DNA from 2 places in the Cronobacter turicensis genome. Region 2 is predicted to be linked to the other one. Evidence: predicted binding sites of a transcription regulator. Region 2 holds the regulator's gene; the other holds the start of a gene.
The links. The regulator PurR, encoded in region 2, represses purine synthesis genes. The targets are predictions, from matches to a motif close to CANGCAAACGTTTGCNTG.
Positions count from the first base shown of each region.

Region 1: glyA (serine hydroxymethyltransferase) is a predicted target of PurR. The motif match lies at 2,635-2,652, and genes of this name have one in related genera.

Region 1 covers NZ_CP165997.1:1,084,553-1,093,635, forward strand. Annotated here, with positions in the region: gene glrR (two-component system response regulator GlrR) at 1-644, shown strand, start outside; gene glnB (nitrogen regulatory protein P-II) at 743-1,081, shown strand; gene hmpA (NO-inducible flavohemoprotein) at 1,255-2,445, opposite strand; gene glyA (serine hydroxymethyltransferase) at 2,769-4,022, shown strand; gene AB8W27_RS05270 (MerR family transcriptional regulator) at 4,094-4,456, shown strand; gene AB8W27_RS05275 (carboxymuconolactone decarboxylase family protein) at 4,512-4,889, shown strand; gene AB8W27_RS05280 (3-phenylpropionate MFS transporter) at 5,014-6,153, shown strand; gene csiE (stationary phase inducible protein CsiE) at 6,150-7,430, opposite strand; gene AB8W27_RS05290 (DUF1007 family protein) at 7,556-8,203, shown strand; gene AB8W27_RS05295 (nickel/cobalt transporter) at 8,194-9,083, shown strand, end outside.
Region 2 covers NZ_CP165997.1:2,287,908-2,296,990, forward strand. Annotated here, with positions in the region: gene AB8W27_RS10940 (Grx4 family monothiol glutaredoxin) at 1-113, opposite strand, end outside; gene AB8W27_RS10945 (C40 family peptidase) at 459-1,283, shown strand; gene AB8W27_RS10950 (MFS transporter) at 1,353-2,519, opposite strand; gene AB8W27_RS10955 (YnhF family membrane protein) at 2,785-2,874, opposite strand; gene purR (HTH-type transcriptional repressor PurR) at 3,167-4,192, shown strand; gene punR (DNA-binding transcriptional activator PunR) at 4,211-5,122, opposite strand; gene punC (purine nucleoside transporter PunC) at 5,234-6,409, shown strand; gene cfa (cyclopropane fatty acyl phospholipid synthase) at 6,697-7,845, shown strand; gene AB8W27_RS10980 (PTS sugar transporter subunit IIC) at 8,041-9,083, shown strand, end outside.

The sequences.
Region 1 (9,083 bases), 1.2 Mb from region 2:
CGCTGTTTCTGGATGAGATTGGCGATATGCCGGTGCCGTTGCAGGTCAAACTGCTGCGCGTATTGCAGGAGCGCAAAGTGCGCCCGCTCGGCAGTAACCGCGATATTGATATCAACGTGCGGATTATCTCCGCTACCCACCGCGATCTGCCGAAGGCGATGGCGCGCGGCGAGTTTCGTGAAGATCTCTTTTATCGCCTGAACGTAGTGAACTTAAAGATCCCGGCATTGCAGGAGCGGGCGGAAGATATCCCGCTGCTCGCCAACCATCTGCTGCGTCAGGCGGCAGACCGGCATAAGCCGTTCGTGCGCAGCTTCTCTACCGATGCGATGAAGCGTTTGATGGCGGCGAGCTGGCCGGGCAACGTGCGCCAGCTGGTGAACGTGATTGAGCAGTGCGTGGCGCTAACCTCCGCGCCCGTCATTAGCGAAGCGCTGGTGGAGCAGGCGCTGGAGGGCGAAAACACGGTGCTGCCGACGTTTGTCGAGGCGCGCAATCAGTTTGAGCTCAACTACCTGCGCAAGCTGCTGCAAATCACCAAAGGCAACGTGACGCACGCCGCGCGGATGGCCGGGCGCAACCGCACGGAATTCTATAAATTACTGGCCCGCCATGAGCTTGAGGCGAATGATTTTAAAGAGTAGTTTTTGATGCCCAAACCGCCGCAAGGTATGGTAATTTGAGCAACCGATTACGCGAATTGAATCGCCGTGCAGGCGCTGGCAGGAATTAAGGATCCACCATGAAAAAGATTGATGCGATTATTAAACCCTTCAAACTCGATGACGTACGTGAAGCGCTGGCGGAAGTCGGGATCACCGGGATGACGGTGACCGAAGTGAAAGGGTTTGGTCGTCAGAAAGGGCATACCGAGCTCTATCGCGGCGCAGAGTATATGGTGGATTTCCTGCCGAAGGTGAAAATCGAGATCGTGGTGACCGACGATATCGTCGATACCTGCGTGGATACGATTATCCGTACCGCCCAGACCGGTAAAATCGGCGACGGCAAGATTTTCGTTTTCGACGTCGCGCGCGTGGTGCGTATCCGTACCGGCGAGGAAGACGACGCCGCGATTTAAGCGTGCGCGGCAAACAAAAAAAGCAGGTCCGTGGACCTGCTTTTTTTATGTCCGGCGTTCATGGGGCGCGCAAGTAAATGGTGGGTGCGCTGCGCTTACCCACCCTACAGGATGTTGGCGAAGGTAGTGGGTGCGCTTCGCACTCGCCGAACCGCGCACAAAACGCCGAACCCTTACAACACCTTATGCGGGCCGAAACACTCGTAATGAATGTTCTCTTTATTCACGCCCAGGCTCACTAACTGCTCCGCGGCGAACTGCATAAATTTCACCGGGCCGCAGACATAAAACTGCATGCCGGGCGTGGTCACGTGCGCCTCATGATCGCGAAGCGCCATCAACCCTTCGCTGTTGTAACGGCCCGCGCTGCGATCGGCGTCGCTCGGCACGCGATACCAGACGTGGCGGGTAAAGCGGGGCAGTTTCGCGCCAAGCTGCGCCACTTCATCGGTAAACGCATGCACGTCGCCGCTTTCCGCCGCGTGATACCAGTTCACCTGCGCCGGATGCTGCGCGCTTGCCAGCGTATCGAGCATCGCCAGCATCGGCGTCTGACCCACGCCCGCGGAGATAAGCGTCACCGGCGTCTGCGGCTCGACATCCATAAAGAAATCACCCGCCGGGGCGGCCAGATGAATCACATCGCCCGGCTGCGCATGCTGGTGCAGCCAGTTCGACACCTGGCCTTCGCCTTCGCGTTTCACCGCGATGCGATAGCTTTTGCCATTCGGCTTGCGGGTAAGCGAATACTGGCGAATCTCCTGATGCGCGAACTCCTGCGGCTTGATCCAGACGGCGGTGTACTGGCCGGGCAGGTAATCAGCGACCGGGCCGCCATCCACCGGCTCCAGCTCAAAGCTTGTGACAATCGCGCTCTGCGGCGTTTTACTCACGATGCGAAATTCGCGTGTGCCTTCCCAGCCGCCGGTTTTCCGGGCGTTGCTCTGGTAAATCTCGGCTTCGCGAGTGATAAACACGCCCGCTAACACGCCGTAGGCTTTACCCCAGGCATCCAGCACCTCCTGGCCTGGGCTGAACATCTCGTCGAGCGTCGCCAGCAGGTGCTCGCCCACGATGTTGTACTGCGCCGGTTTGATATTAAAACTGGTATGTTTTTGCGCGATTTTCTCCACCGCAGGCAGCAGAGCCGCGAGATTTTCAATGTTGGCGGCGTAGGCGCAAATAGCGTTGAACAGCGCTTCACGCTGATCGCCATTGCGCTGGTTGCTCATGTTGAAAATCTCTTTCAGCTCCGGGTTATGCGTAAACATCCGGTCATAAAAGTGAGCGGTGAGTTTCGGGCCAGTCTGCGCCAGCAGCGGGATGGTGGATTTCACGACGGCGATGGTTTGACTATCCAGCATGATTGCTTCCTTCCGGTTTTTATAAAATGTATTTTAAATGCATCTTATAAAAAATACCTGCACGTTGTAAATGGTTTTATCAGGCTTATGAATGATGCGCATCACAGATGAAAAAAAGGCCGGTTCAACGTGAAAATAAGTCGCGTAAACCGTGCGTTTGCTTAATCGTTCAAACCCTTGCGCCACGCCATGCCAATCGTTTGCGTAAAAACCTCTGTCAAGACCTATCTTCATCCTGCCAATCGGTTTACACTGTTGGCCGTCGCCCCAAAAGGGCCCCTAATTGCAGTACATTTTATTGTCAGCTGAGTCAGGAGATGCGGATGTTAAAGCGTGAAATGAACATTGCCGATTATGATGCCGAACTGTGGCAGGCTATGGAGCAGGAAAAAGTACGTCAGGAAGAGCACATCGAACTGATCGCCTCCGAAAACTACACCAGCCCGCGCGTGATGCAGGCGCAGGGCTCTCAGCTGACCAACAAATATGCCGAAGGTTACCCGGGCAAACGCTACTACGGCGGCTGTGAATACGTCGATATCGTTGAGCAACTGGCGATCGATCGCGCTAAGGAACTGTTCGGAGCCGACTACGCTAACGTGCAGCCGCACTCCGGCTCGCAGGCCAACTTCGCGGTCTACACCGCGCTGCTGCAACCGGGCGATACCGTGCTGGGTATGAACCTGGCGCAGGGCGGTCACCTGACGCACGGCTCCCCGGTCAACTTCTCCGGTAAGCTCTACAACATCATCCCTTACGGTATCGATGAGTCAGGCAAAATCGATTACGAAGACATGGCGAAGCAGGCGCAGACGCACAAACCGAAAATGATCATCGGTGGTTTCTCCGCTTACTCCGGCATCGTTGACTGGGCAAAAATGCGCGAAATCGCTGACAGCATCGGCGCGTACCTGTTCGTCGACATGGCGCACGTGGCGGGCCTGATTGCCGCTGGCGTCTATCCGAACCCGGTTCCGCACGCGCATGTGGTGACCACCACGACGCACAAAACGCTGGCAGGCCCGCGCGGCGGTCTCATCCTCGCCAAAGGCGGCAGCGAAGAGCTGTACAAAAAACTGAACTCTGCCGTGTTCCCGAGCGCGCAGGGCGGCCCGCTGATGCACGTTATCGCGGCGAAAGCGGTCGCGCTGAAAGAAGCGATGGAGCCAGAGTTCAAAACCTACCAGCAGCAGGTGGCCAAAAACGCGAAAGCGATGGTGGAAGTGTTCCTGGAACGCGGTTACAAAGTCGTTTCCGGCGGTACGGAAAACCACCTGTTCCTGCTGGATCTGGTGGATAAAAACCTGACCGGTAAAGATGCTGACGCTGCCCTGGGCCGCGCCAACATCACTGTGAACAAAAACAGCGTGCCGAACGATCCGAAGAGCCCGTTCGTGACCTCCGGTATCCGTATCGGTTCTCCGTCTGTGACTCGCCGCGGCTTTAAAGAAGCGGAAGTGAAAGAGCTGGCAGGCTGGATGTGCGACATCCTGGACAACATCCATGATGAAGCGGTTATTGAGCGCGTCAAAGGTAAAGTGCTGGATATCTGCGCACGCTTCCCGGTTTACGCGTAAGCGTTCACACACCGATGAAGGCCGCCTCGCGCGGCCTTTTTTTATGGGGCGACGGCATACAGGAGACCGCCATGCGTATTCAGGAATTCGCCACGCTGACTGGCCTTGGCGTTCATACGCTGCGCTATTACGAAAAGCTGGGGCTGCTGGTGCCGGCCCGTAACGCCAGCGGACATCGCGACTATCATCGCTCGGATCTCGACTGGGCGGCATTTATTAAACGCCTGAAAGCGACCGATATGCCGCTTGAGGAGATCCAGCGCTACGCCATGCTGCGCGCGCAAGGAGAGATGACGGCGGGCGCGCGTCGTGAACTGCTGGCGCAGCACGCCCAGCGGCTCGAAGCGCGGCTGGCGGAGCAGGCTGAGCATCTGGCGCGCCTTAAAGACAAAATGGCGTACTACGACGAGACGCTGTTAAAAAACAGCGCTTGACCTGGAGTTAACTCGAAGCCTTACCGTTATCCGAACCACACAAAAGGAGAACGGTATGACCTCATCACGTTATGACACGGGCCTTGCGCGACTGTCCGAAATCGACGGCGCAGCAGGTGAAAATGTTATCAAAGCGCTGGCCGATATCGCGCCGGATCTGGGGCGCTACGTCATTGAATTCGGCTTCGGCGATGTCTACAGCAGGCCGGGACTGTCGCTGAAAAGCCGGGAGCTGGCGACGGTCGCGGCGCTTACCGCGCTTGGGCACGCGCAGCCGCAACTGGCGGTGCATCTGCATGCCGCGCTGAACGTGGGCTGCACGCGCGAAGAGATCATCGAAGTCATTATTCAGATGGCGCTTTACGCCGGTTTTCCGGCGGCGCTCAATGCGATGTTTACCGCCAAAAAGGTTTTTGTCGAGGCGGGCGTCTGACAGGAGAGGCCGCTGCGGCGGCCTTATTACGCAGTAAAAGCGAATTGTTATGGGCGTGTTATGCGCCGCTTGCAACCCCTGCGCTTTCCCGCCAGACTAACGCCTGCCGAAACGGGAGGGACTCATGGTGTTGCAATCCACGCGCTGGCTGGCGCTCAGCTATTTCACCTATTTTTTCAGCTACGGTATTTTTTTGCCGTTCTGGAGCGTCTGGCTGGCAGGCGTCGGCGTCGCGCCGGAAACGATCGGCCTGCTGCTCGGCTCCGGCCTGATTGCACGCTTTCTTGGCAGCCTCCTGCTGGCGCCCCGCGTCAAAGATCCTTCCCGTTTAGTGTTTGCGTTGCGCCTGCTTGCCGTGCTGACGCTCGTTTTCGCGCTCGGCTTCTGGTTCGGGCATCAGACCGCCTGGCTGTTTGTCGTACTGGTGGGCTTTAACCTCTTTTTCTCGCCGCTGGTGCCGCTGACCGACGCGCTCGCCGCCACCTGGCAGCGCCAGATAACGATGGACTACGGACGCGTGCGCCTGTGGGGCTCGCTGGCGTTTGTGATTGGCTCGGCGCTGACCGGCAAGCTGGTCAGTGTTTATGACTACCGCGCCATTCTGGCGCTGCTGTCGCTCGGCGTCGCGTCAATGCTTATCGGTATGTTGTTGAAACCCTCCATCATGCCGCAGGGCGAGGCGCGTCATAACGAGGCGGCGGGCTGGCCGGTGTGGCGCAGGCTGATTGCTGAAAACTGGCGTTTTCTCGCCTGCGTGAGTCTGCTCCAGGGCGCGCACGCCGCCTATTACGGCTTCAGCGCTATTTACTGGCAGAGCAAGGGCTATTCCGCCTCGGTGGTGGGCTATCTGTGGTCGCTCGGCGTGGTGGCGGAAATCGTTATCTTCGCGCTTAGTAAACGGCTGTTCAGCCGGTTTAGCGCGCGCGATCTGCTGCTGCTCTCCGGCGTGCTGGGAATTATCCGTTGGGGGCTGATGGGCTGGACGACGGCGCTGCCGTGGCTCATTGTGGCGCAGATCCTCCACTGCGGCAGCTTCTCTATCTGCCACCTGGCGGCGATGCGCTATATCGCCGCGCGCGAAGGCTCGGAAGTTATCCGGCTACAGTCGGTCTACTCCGCCGTCGCGATGGGCGGCGGGATTGCGGTGATGACCGTTTTCGCCGGATTCCTCTACCAGCACCTCGCCGGCGGCGTCTTCTGGGTGATGGCGCTGGTCGCGCTGCCCGCGCTTTTTCTGCGCCCCCGCGTGGCGGCGCGCGCTTAAGCTTCCAGAATTTCGCGTATCCGCTGCTGCTGCTGTTCACCCAGCGGCAGCGTGGCGTGGATAAGCGGCGGCGAGAAGAGCGGCAGCGAGGTGGTGTATGGCGTCACAATCAGCGCCACCTCTTTCGGCGCGCCTTCCTGCTGGAAGGTGTGCAGCGTCAGGTGTTTGATATTCAGCGGCAACAGGGTGAGTTCCCGTAGCTGCTGCTCGATTTCCGCTTCGAGCTGCGCGTCATTACCCGTCAGCAGCAGCACCTGTTTTTCATGCAGATCGGCCTCCTGCATTAACCACGCGCCGAAAATCACCGCCACCAGTCCTACTTCTTCATCAGAAAACGTTACCCGGTACTCCTCTTCAAAGCGGTCAAACGCTTTGCGGGTGGTGCGCATCAGACGTGGGTAGAGGCGGTTAATCTCTTCAGGCAGCGCGTTATCAATACCGATGCCGAACAGGCTGCGGTCGAGCGCCTGGCAGAGATGCGTATAGAGCTGATCCGCAAGCCCCTGTTCATCGCTGAACGCCATGCCGGATAGCTCCCGGAAGCGGGCAATGAGTGAAAGGACGGCATGACGCAGGCGGTCATCTTCCGGGTGCGCGTCACGCAGCGGATCGGGCGTGCGCAGCATCATAAAGAGCAGCGCCAGGAAGCAGTGTTCGTTAACGTGCGGCGACTGCGCGACGCGCCGCTGCCAGTGGCGCACGATCTCCTGCGCGGCCAGAAACTCCGCGCGGGCACGCATCCAGAGCTGTTGCGGCTCGGTGAACTCCGGCGTCTGGCCGTAATGGTGCTGCACCAGGCAATATTGCAGGTACAGACGCAAAAACTGCACGTCGCGCGCCTCGAATTGACGGTTCAGGCGGCGCGCGCAAAGGTTGACCAGCGCGTGTAAATTTGTATCGTCATACAACGCCGTGGCGATGCCGTGCTGGCGCAGTTCGCTTTTCAGCGCGGGTGTGAAATGCTGCTGGATAAACTGCGGGCACAGGCGCAGCGCCCGGCGCAGCCAGTGCAGCAGGCAGAGACGTCTGTCTAACGCCGTGCCTTCAATCCGGTAGCTGCCATCCTGCTGGGTGATAATACTCAAACGGTGATACCGCTTAATTTCGTCGCCGGTTTCTGCAATATCCTGACGGGCGATGGCGCCGTCGACGCCATTCAGCCGGCCTAACATTTCCGGTGTGATGGTTTGCCCCGGCAGATAGAGCATTAAAAGTGCCTGGCAGCGGCGCTGCGGACTGGAAAGCACAGATGGTGGAGGGCAGAGCAGAGTCATCATCCGTTTTGTCCAGTGAGTGAGAATATTGCTAAGAATAGCTAAAGGATCGTTGAATGCCGTTCAGGGTGCGCAGTTTGATCGCGGAATTCTGCTTGGCTCACAGAATTTTTCGCCAGAGGAAGATAATGGGCGCTCATCTTTACCGGTTAATGTGTGGTGCGGCTTTAGTATCGCTGGTTCCGGCGCAGGACGCGCTGGCGCATCCGCACAGCTTTATCTCGTTGAAAACCGAAATCGTCAGCGAAGCGGGGCAGATAACTGCGCTTAAAATGCGCTGGAAAATGGATGAAATCACTTCAGCGGATCTACTGTATGACGCTGGCGACGCCGCGCCCGGCTCGCCGGTCTGGAAAAAGCTGGCGGCGGAAGTGATGGCTAATGTTATCGGGCAGCACTATTTCACCGAGTTCTGGCATAAGGGGCAGAAGGTCAAATTCGCCGCAACGCCGCTGGCGTATGGGCTGGCGCGCGAGGGGCATCAGGCGGTGCTGACGTTTACGCTGCCGCTCGCGCATCCGCAACCCGTCTCGGGCGAGCGTTATACCTTCGCCACCTTCGATCCCACTTATTATGTGTCGATGAGTTATGACGCGCCGGGCGATGTGACGCTCGGCGAGGCGCTGCGCGAGCACTGCAACGTGGCGGTGAAAACGCCGCAGCCGGATGCGGCCGTGCAGGATTTCGCGCTGTCGCTCGATAAATCCGATGCGCCGCCGGAAGATATGGATTTAGGCAAACAATTCGCTCAACAGGTGACGTTGCAATGTCAGTAATTTCAACACCGTTCGCGCCGCGCCGCTGGCTGCACTTCTGGCCCCTGGCGCTGTTTGTTGTCCTGGCGCTGGGCGCAGGCGTCTGGCTGTGGCTTGAGTGGCCGCAGGTGCTGATGAAAAGCATCATCTGGCAGCGCGGCATCAACCGTGAGATGAGCGCGCTCCTTCAGCAGGTGGCGGAAAACCCGACGCGGGCGGGCGGCTCGCTGCTGCTGTTCAGCTTTATCTATGGCGTGCTGCATGCGCTGGGGCCGGGCCACGGCAAAGTGGTTATCGCGACCTGGCTTGCCACCCACCCGTCGCGCCTGAAAACCAGCCTGAAACTGACGTTCGCGTCGTCCTTGTTACAGGGTCTGGTGGCGATTGCCCTGGTGACGGTGGTGCTGACGGTACTGGCGCTGCCTGCGCGGCAATTGCACCTGAGCGGCTACTGGCTGGAAAAGGGCAGCTATCTGCTGGTGGGGGCGCTGGGGTTGCTGCTTTGCTGGCGCGCGGTGAAAACGCTGCGCGGGCTGGCGCGCCGCCCGGTCTTCACCGCCTTTAGCCCGCACCATACGCACAGCGACACCTGCGGCTGTGGGCATCAGCATTTACCGTCGCAGGCGCAGCTTGAGCGCGGCGAGGACTGGCGCGCCAGGCTGATGGTGGTGCTCCCGATGGGGATGCGTCCGTGTTCCGGCGCGCTGATGGTGTTGTTGTTCAGTAAAGTGATCGGCGTGTTTGGCTGGGGTGTGGCGTCGGCGCTGGCGATGGCGGCGGGAACGTCGCTGACCATTTCAGCCATCGCGCTGTTTGTGCACAGTTCCCGGCATCTGGCGGTGCGGCTCGGCGGGAAGAAGACGCCCCCGCTGTGGCGGCGGACGGGCGGGGCGACGCTCGC
Region 2 (9,083 bases):
TGTACCGCCTGCGCGGAGAAGCCGCAGCTCGGCAGTTTCGGGGAGCCTTTCATGTACAGCAGAATCGGGTTTTCAGCGATCTGGCGTTGAATTTTTTCAAGCGTAGTGCTCATTGTCTTACTTCCTCAAGCGTCATTACGGCGTTAGCTTTACATTGTAGCGGCTCCGGAGCGTCCCGAAAATGCATAATCTTGCGCTTAAGCCCGGCGCCGTGCCGTGGTGAAAGAGAAGCAAATAATAACACTTTTCTGTATGCTGCCGATATTCTCCTCTGAGGAGGCGCGCTAAAATGCGCATCCACGCAGCGGCAACTGGCTAAAAAGAGTGCGCCGGTTAACGAAACTGCGCGGTAAAGACGATTTGCTGCTTAACTTCGGACAATTTTTTAGATTAGAATCAGCAAGCTCTTAAAATTCATCCGTTGGCATGATTGCCGGCTTTATGCAGGGGAATGCTCAGTGGCGCGCAAAACAAAAATTGCTCTTACGCTCTGTGCTTTATTAATGACTTCATCACTGGCATTTGCGCCATGCGCGCAGGCGTCGGAGCAGACGCGCGCCTCGAAGGTACAAAAGGCGCACGCCAGTACGGTGAAAAAGAAAACCAGCACAAAAACCGCCAAAAAAAGCAACAACGAAACGAAGACTAAAACGAAAACGGCGAAAACCGCCAGCGAGAAGCGAAACACCACCGCAAAACGCACCAGCAAGACCACTTCTACCGTCAGTAAAACCGCTTCCCGCCGCGCTTCCACTACTTCCGTTAAACAGGCCAGCAACCGACTGAGTGCGCAGACCTGTAGCAAAACGCGTAAAAATCGCAAAACTAAATGCGTCAGCGGGCCGCTGACTATCGCGGATGCCCACAAAGCGCGCGTGAAAAAAGCCCAGACGACCGCCATGAACAAGCTGATGAACCAGATCGGCAAGCCGTATCACTGGGGCGGCGCTTCGCCCCGCACCGGTTTCGACTGCAGCGGCCTGGTCTGGTATGCGTATAAAGATCTGGTGAAATTCCGCATTCCGCGCACCGCCAACGAAATGTATCACCTGCGCGACGCCGCCCCGGTTAACCGTGGCGAGCTCGAAAGCGGCGATCTGGTGTTCTTCCGCACCCAGGGCCGCGGCACTGCCGATCACGTCGGCGTCTATGTCGGCAACGGCAAGTTTATTCAGTCGCCGCGTAGCGGTCAGGAAATCCAGATAACATCGCTGAGCGAAGATTACTGGCAGCGTCACTATGTCGGCGCGCGCCGGGTGATGACGCCGCGCACCATTCGCTAATCGGTTTATGCACATCAAAAAAACGGAGAAGGTCGCCCTTCTCCGTTTTCTTTTTTTACTGCGCTTATGTTATTCGGCGCTGCACGCCGTTTGCGCCTCGCGACGGCTGGAGAGCAGCACCAGCAGCAGGCCGAGCGCGGCAATCAGCGCCCCCATCACCGGCACCACGCTATAGCCGAAGCCCGCGTGAATAACAGCGCCCCCCGCCGCCGCGCCAAGCGCGTTGCCAAGGTTAAACGCACCGATATTGACCGATGACGACAGGCCTGGCGCTTCACTGGCGACGCGCATCACGCGCATCTGCAGCGGCGGCACCACGGCGAACGTCGCCGCGCCCCACACCACCATGCTAACGGCCGCGCCGATTTCCGTCTGCGCCAACCACGGGATCGCCGCCATGATGATGATAAGCAGCATCAGGAACCCCTTCAGGGTGCCGCTCACCGAGCGGTCCGCGAGGCGGCCGCCCAGATAGTTGCCGATGGAAAACCCTACGCCTATCAGCACCAGCATGGCGGTGACGAACGCCGCGCTGGCGTCAGTGATATGGTGCAGCACCGGCGCGATATAGGTATAGAGCGTGAACATCGCGCCCGCTCCGAGCACCGTGGTCAGCAGCGCGCTCACTACCTGCGGGCGCATCAGCACCGCGAGTTCGCTTTTCACATCCGGACGCTCGCCGCCGCCGCCTTTCGGCAGGGAGAGCCAGAGGCTCGCCATCGCCACCAGCCCAAGGCCCGCGGTCGCCAGGAACGACATCCGCCAGCCAATAGTTTCGCCAAGCCAGGTCGCCGCCGGCACCCCGCCGATATTGGCGATGGTCAGCCCCATAAACATCGTCGCGACGGCGCTCGCCTGTTTATGCTTCGGCACCACGCTTGCCGCCACGACCGAGCCGAGCCCGAAAAACGCGCCGTGGTTAAGGCTGGTGAGAATACGCGAGGCCATCAGCGTCATGTAATCCGGCGCCAGCGCCGAGAGCACGTTGCCGAGCGTAAAAATCGCCATCAGGAAAATCAGCGCGCTGCGTCGTGCGCGGTGCGACAACAGGAGCGTCATCAACGGCGCCCCCACCATCACGCCAACCGCGTAAGCGCTTATCAGCATACCGGCGGCCGGAATCGAGACGTTGACGCCGTTCGCTATTACCGGCAACAGCCCCATCGGGGAAAACTCGGTCGTGCCAATGCCAAAAGCACCAATCGCCAGTGCCAGTAACGGGAAATTGACTTTCATTCATTGCTCCAGAAATTGTACAACAGCGCCGGGGAATGCCCGACGTTACAGCAGGATGCAGAAAGGATGGCACTTTCAGTCGGAAAAGATAAGTGACAAAAACAGCAAAATATTATTGCGCGAGTGTTAAAGAACACGCAAAAATTGTTATTAGCGAATCATAAGGAAATAGCGTGAAAAAGAAAGGGAACGGCGAGCGAAAGGCGTTTAAGCGCAGGAATGGTATAAGAAAGCGGGAGAACGCAGGCGCACTCCCGCCTGGCGCTTAATGCAGGATGGCGGTAAAAGCGCCCGCCACAATAAGACCCAGCACAACAAGGGTAGTGACCAGCGAAAATTTCAGATCGGTACTCATGGTATTCTCCTTAAAGACCCCATAAAAATCAGGTAGTGCGCATTTTTGCATAAACGGGCCGAAAAATCCTGCGACATTTAACCAGATATGCGTTTTCCCTCTTCCCCTTTCGATAAAGATAAGCCAAAATTCGTCGCTACTTTATTCGGTACCGGCCATCGACCCCTCCTCACGATAAATGTCGCGTTTCCCGGCATGCCGCACGTCCCCTCGTGGCAAACAGGGGTGTGTACAGGCAAACGATTAACCCGTGATTTTGCAGGGCTCAGCCAGGGGTCTGGAGTGATTATTAATGGCAACAATTAAAGACGTCGCGAAGCGAGCCAACGTTTCCACAACAACAGTCTCACATGTAATTAACAAAACCCGTTTTGTGGCGGAAGAGACGCGCAACGCGGTATGGGCGGCTATCAAAGAATTACATTATTCGCCAAGCGCCGTGGCGCGCAGCCTGAAGGTGAACCACACCAAATCTATCGGGCTGCTGGCGACCAGTAGCGAAGCGCCCTACTTTGCAGAAATCATCGAAGCTGTAGAAAACAGCTGCTTTGCAAAAGGCTATACGCTGATCCTCGGTAATGCGCATAACAATCTGGAAAAACAGCGCGCGTATCTGTCGATGATGGCGCAAAAGCGCGTCGACGGCCTGCTGGTGATGTGTTCGGAATACCCGGAGCCGCTGCTGTCCACGCTCGAAGAGTACCGTCATATCCCGATGGTGGTGATGGACTGGGGCGAAGCTAAAGCGGATTTCACCGACTCGGTTATCGATAACGCGTTCCAGGGCGGTTATCTCGCGGGGCGTTATCTTATCGAGCGCGGCCATCGCGATATCGGCGTGATCCCGGGGCAGCTTGAGCGCAACACCGGCGTCGGGCGTTTTTCCGGCTTCATGAAAGCGCTGGAAGAAGCGGCCATCAAGGTGCCGGAGAACTGGATCGTGCAGGGCGATTTCGAACCGGAATCCGGTTATCGCGCGATGCAGCAGATCCTCTCGCAGCCGCAGCGCCCTACCGCCGTCTTCTGCGGCGGCGATATCATGGCGATGGGCGCTATCTGCGCGGCCGATGAGATGGGCCTGCGCGTGCCGCAGGATATTTCGATTATCGGCTACGATAACGTACGCAACGCCCGCTTCTTCAGCCCGGCGCTGACGACAATCCATCAGCCGAAAGAGACGCTGGGCCAGACCGCGTTCAATATGCTGCTCGATCGCATCGTTAACAAACGCGAAGAGTCGCAGACCATCGAGGTGCACCCGCGCCTTATCGAACGCCGCTCGGTGGCGGACGGCCCGTTCCGCGACTATCGTCGTTAATCCCTTCCGGGAGCCGTATCACTGCGGCTCCCGCAGCCACTCCTTGTTCAGCGTTTCACTGTCCCCCAGATAATCAAGCAGCCAGCGCAGCGCGGGCGAGGCGTCGCTTTGTCGCCACGTCAGGCAGCAGGCGGCGTCCGGGAACGGGTTTTCCAGCGTCAGCGCGCGCCACTCTTCGCGATCCAGCCATGGCTTGGCGAAATGCGTCGGCACCATGCCGATACAGAGCCCTTCGCTAAGCGCATCAGCGGCGCAGTGCCAGTCCGGCACCACCACGCGTCGCTGGTTATCCAGCAGCCAGGTGATGCGTTTGGGCAGCGATCGCGAGGTATCTTCCAGCACCAGCGACGGGTAATCACGCAGCCTGTCATCGCTTAGCGCGCCTTCATGCTGCGCCAGCGGATGATGATGCGCCACCACGCAGCGCCAGCTCAGCATGCCCATATCGCGGAACGCGAACCGCCCGCCCACCGGGATCGCCTGCGTGGCGCCGATGGCAAGTTCCACGCGCCCATCCGCCAGCGCATCCCAGACGCCGTTAAACACCTCCTGCGACACCTGCAACTCGACATCGGAAAAGTGCCGGTAGAAATCGAGCACCAGCTGGCGGGTGCGCTCAGGCCGCACGATATTGTCCACCGCGATGGAAAGCTGCCCGCGCCAGCCGTTGGCTATCTGCTGGCACTGCTGACGGGTGATCATCATTTTTTTGATAACAGAACGCCCCTCGCGTAAAAACCAGGCGCCCGCAGGCGTCAGCACCACATCGCGATGGCGTCGCTCAAAGAGCGACACCGCGAGCCATTCCTCAAGCTGACGCACCGTATAGCTCACGGCAGAAGGCACGCGGTGCAGTTCCGCCGCCGCCGCGGTGAAGCTGCCAGTGCGCGCGACGGCGTCGACGACTTCCAGAGAATATTCAGACCACATTTTCTGCCTGCAAAATTTTTGAATGGAAACGGCAAATATTAGCGTTTCACAAGCCGGTTTGCACTCCGTACACTCCGGGCTCTTTCGCGTATTAAGAAGTGAGTCATTGTGATGCGACCTGATAAAGGATTTCTTTGCTGGCTGGCCGGGCTGAGCGTGCTCGGCTTTCTGGCGACCGATATGTACCTGCCCGCGTTCGCCGTTATCGAGGCGGACTTACACACGGCGCCATCGGCCATCAGCGCCTCGCTGAGCCTGTTTCTGGCGGGATTCGCGCTGGCGCAGCTGGTCTGGGGCCCCCTCTCTGACCGTTTTGGCCGCCGTCCGGTACTGCTGGCGGGGCTGGGGATTTTCGCCCTCGCCTGCCTTGGCACCGTCTGGGTAGAGAGCGCAGGCGCGCTGCTGGCGCTGCGCTTTATTCAGGCCGTGGGGGTCTGCTCCGCCGCGGTGAGCTGGCAGGCGCTGGTGACCGACCGCTACCCGGCGCAGCAGGCGCGCCGCATTTTCGCGACCATCATGCCGCTGGTCGGCCTTTCTCCGGCGCTGGCGCCGCTGCTGGGCAGCTGGATCCTGAACCACTTTTCCTGGCAGGCGATTTTCGTGGTGCTGTTTGCCATCACGGTATTGCTGATTATTCCGGCGCTGCGTCTGCCTTCGGGCGCGCCGCAGGGCAATAAAGGCGGCGAACCGCTGAGCTTTATGATGCTGCTGCGCTCGCGCGTCTACAGCGGCAATGTGCTGATTTACGCCGCCTGCTCCGCCAGCTTTTTCGCCTGGCTCACCGGCTCGCCGTTTATCCTGCATGAGATGGGCTACAGCCCGGCGGTGATTGGCCTGAGCTATGTGCCGCAAACCATCGCATTTCTGATAGGCGGTTACGGCTGTCGCAGCGCGCTGCAAAAATGGCAGGGTGAGACGCTGCTGCCGTGGCTGCTGGCAGGCTTTGCGTTGAGCGTACTCGCCACCTGGCTTGTGGGATTAAGCGAGGCGGTTACGCTCACCACCCTGCTCATCCCCTTCTGCCTGATGGCCATGGCGAACGGCGCCATCTACCCGATTGTGGTCGCCGCTGCGCTGTTGCCGTTCCCGCAGGCCACCGGACGCGCCGCCGCGCTGCAAAATACGCTCCAGCTTGGGCTCTGTTTTGTGGCAAGTCTGGTGGTGTCATGGCTGGTCGCCACGCCGCTGCTTTCGACCACCAGCGTCATGCTGGCAACCGTACTACTGGCGGGGCTTGGGTTCCTGCTGCGCGGGCGTCATCGGGTCACGCAGTCATCAGTCGCGTGATAATATGAAATTTTGTGATTAGCTTGCTAACGGTCAACGGTTGAATCATCGTAAAGCGAGGCCTATACTGGTTCGCGGCTCTACGATAATTAGCATAAATATTATGTAGTAACGGGAGCCGCTGGCTCCCGTTTTTATTTGGAATGACATTTCTGGCAAGGGTCATCTCCCTTCCTCTGTTCTACGTCGGATATCAGGCTCGCGGACCTTTCCGTGATATTTCTCACATACCGAAAATTGCGACTACGCTGTTTGAAGGTTCTGATCACATCAGTGATGGAGAAGCTATGAGTTCATCGTGTATAGAAGAAGTCAGCATACCGGACAATCACTGGTATCGCATCGCAACTGAACTGCTCAGCCGGGCCGGGATCGCCGTTAACGGCGCAGCCCCTTCCGACATTCAGGTGAAAAACCCTGACTTTTTTAAGCGAGTTTTGCAGGAAGGTTCTCTCGGTCTTGGCGAAAGCTATATGGACGGCTGGTGGGAGTGCGAGCGTCTCGATCTCTTCTTCACCAAAGTGCTGCGCGCGGGGCTGGAAGATCAGCTGCCGCACCATCTGAAAGATACGCTGCGCATTCTCAGCGCGCGTCTGTTTAATTTGCAATCCAAAAAACGCGCCTGGATTGTCGGCAAAGAGCATTACGATCTTGGCAACGATCTCTTCAGTCGGATGCTCGACCCGTATATGCAGTACTCCTGCGGCTACTGGAAAGAGGCCGATAACCTTGAGGACGCCCAGCAGGCGAAGCTGAAGCTTATCTGCGATAAACTGGCGCTTAAGCCTGGCATGACGCTGCTGGATATCGGCTGTGGCTGGGGCGGTCTGGCGGCGTTCGCGGCGCGGCACTATGGCGTGTCGGTCACCGGCGTGACCATTTCCGCGGAGCAGCAGAAAATGGCCCAGGCGCGTTGCGAAGGGCTGGACGTCACCATTCTGTTGCAGGATTATCGCGATCTCGATTCCCAGTTCGACCGCATCGTGTCGGTCGGTATGTTTGAGCATGTCGGCCCGAAAAACTACGCCACCTATTTTGACGTCGCCGACCGTAACCTCAAGCCTGACGGTCTCTTCCTGCTGCATACCATCGGCTCGCGGAAAACCGATAACAACGTTGACCCGTGGATCGACAAGTATATCTTCCCGAACGGCTGCCTGCCGTCGGCGCGCCAGATTGCGGCCGCCAGCGAGCCGCACTTCGTGATGGAAGACTGGCATAACTTTGGCGCGGACTACGATAAAACGCTGATGGCCTGGTATGCGCGTTTCCTCGACGCATGGCCGGAGATAGCCGATAACTACTCTGAGCGGTTTAAACGCATGTTTACCTATTATCTCAACGCCTGCGCGGGCGCCTTTCGCGCGCGGGATATCCAGCTGTGGCAAGTGGTCTTTAGCCGCGGCGTGGAAAACGGCCTGCGCGTCGCCCGTTAAGCATTCACCCCGGCGCATGCCGGGGGCTTTTTGCCACTCACTCTTCCCCGCTTTGTGATACTACTCACGCTTTCACGACGTTTCCTTTCATAAAAGTGATCGCGGCAACAATCAGGCCACAGACACATGGAAACCGGTTTCCATTTTGTTTCAAACTGAGCGCTATTCCCCCCTGCCTGATAAAGGAAACGCCTCATGAGTCTGTACCAGAGTATGGTCCATGTTATTGAAAACAAAATCACGCCGCTGGCGGGCGCGATGGGTTCGCAGCGTCACGTGGTCGCGATCAGGGACGGTTTTCTCGCCGCCCTGCCGTTTATGATCATCGGTTCGTTCCTGCTGGTTTTTATCTTTCCGCCCTTCTCGCCGGATACGCAAATCGGCTTCTGCCGCGCGTGGCTGGATATTTCGCTGAAATACCGCGACCAACTGATGCTGCCGTTTAACCTCAGCATGGGCGTGATGACGTTTTTTATCTCGGTTGGCATTGGCGCAAGCCTCGGCAAGCACTACCAGCTTGATCCGATCATGACCGGCCTGCTGGCGTTTATGGCGTTTCTGCTGGTGGCGGCGCCTTATAAAGACGGGCAGATCTCCACGCAATATTTCTCAGGCCAGGGCATTTTCACCGCGCTTATCACGGCGATTTACGCGAGCGAAATGTACGCTTTCCTGAAGCGCCACAATATTACTATCCGCCTGCCGAAAGAGGTGCCGACCGGCGTCGCGCGCTCGTTTGAAATTCTGATCCCGGTGGTGGTGATTGTCTTTACGCTCCATCCGCTCAACCTGCTGATTGAATCCACTACCGGCATGATCCTGCCGGAAGCGATTATGCATCTGCTCTCTCCGCTGGTGGCCGCGTCCGACTCCCTGCCAGCGATTCTGATCTCCGTTTTAATCTGCCAGATCCTGTGGTTTGCGGGCATTCATGGCGCGCTGATTGTCACCGGCATCATGAACCCGTTCTGGATGGCGAACCTCTCCGCCAACCAGGCTGCGCTGGCGGCCGGCCAGGCGCTGCCGCATATTTACCTGCAAGGGTTCTGGGATCACTACCTGCTGATTGGCGGCGTGGGTTCGACTCTCCCGCTGGCGTTCCTGCTGCTGCGCAGCCGCGCGGTGCACCTGCGCACCATCGGTAAAATGGGCGTCGTGCCGAGCATGTTTAACATCAACGAACCGATTCTGTTCGGCGCACCGGTTATTATGAACCCTGTCTTTTTCCTGCCGTTTAT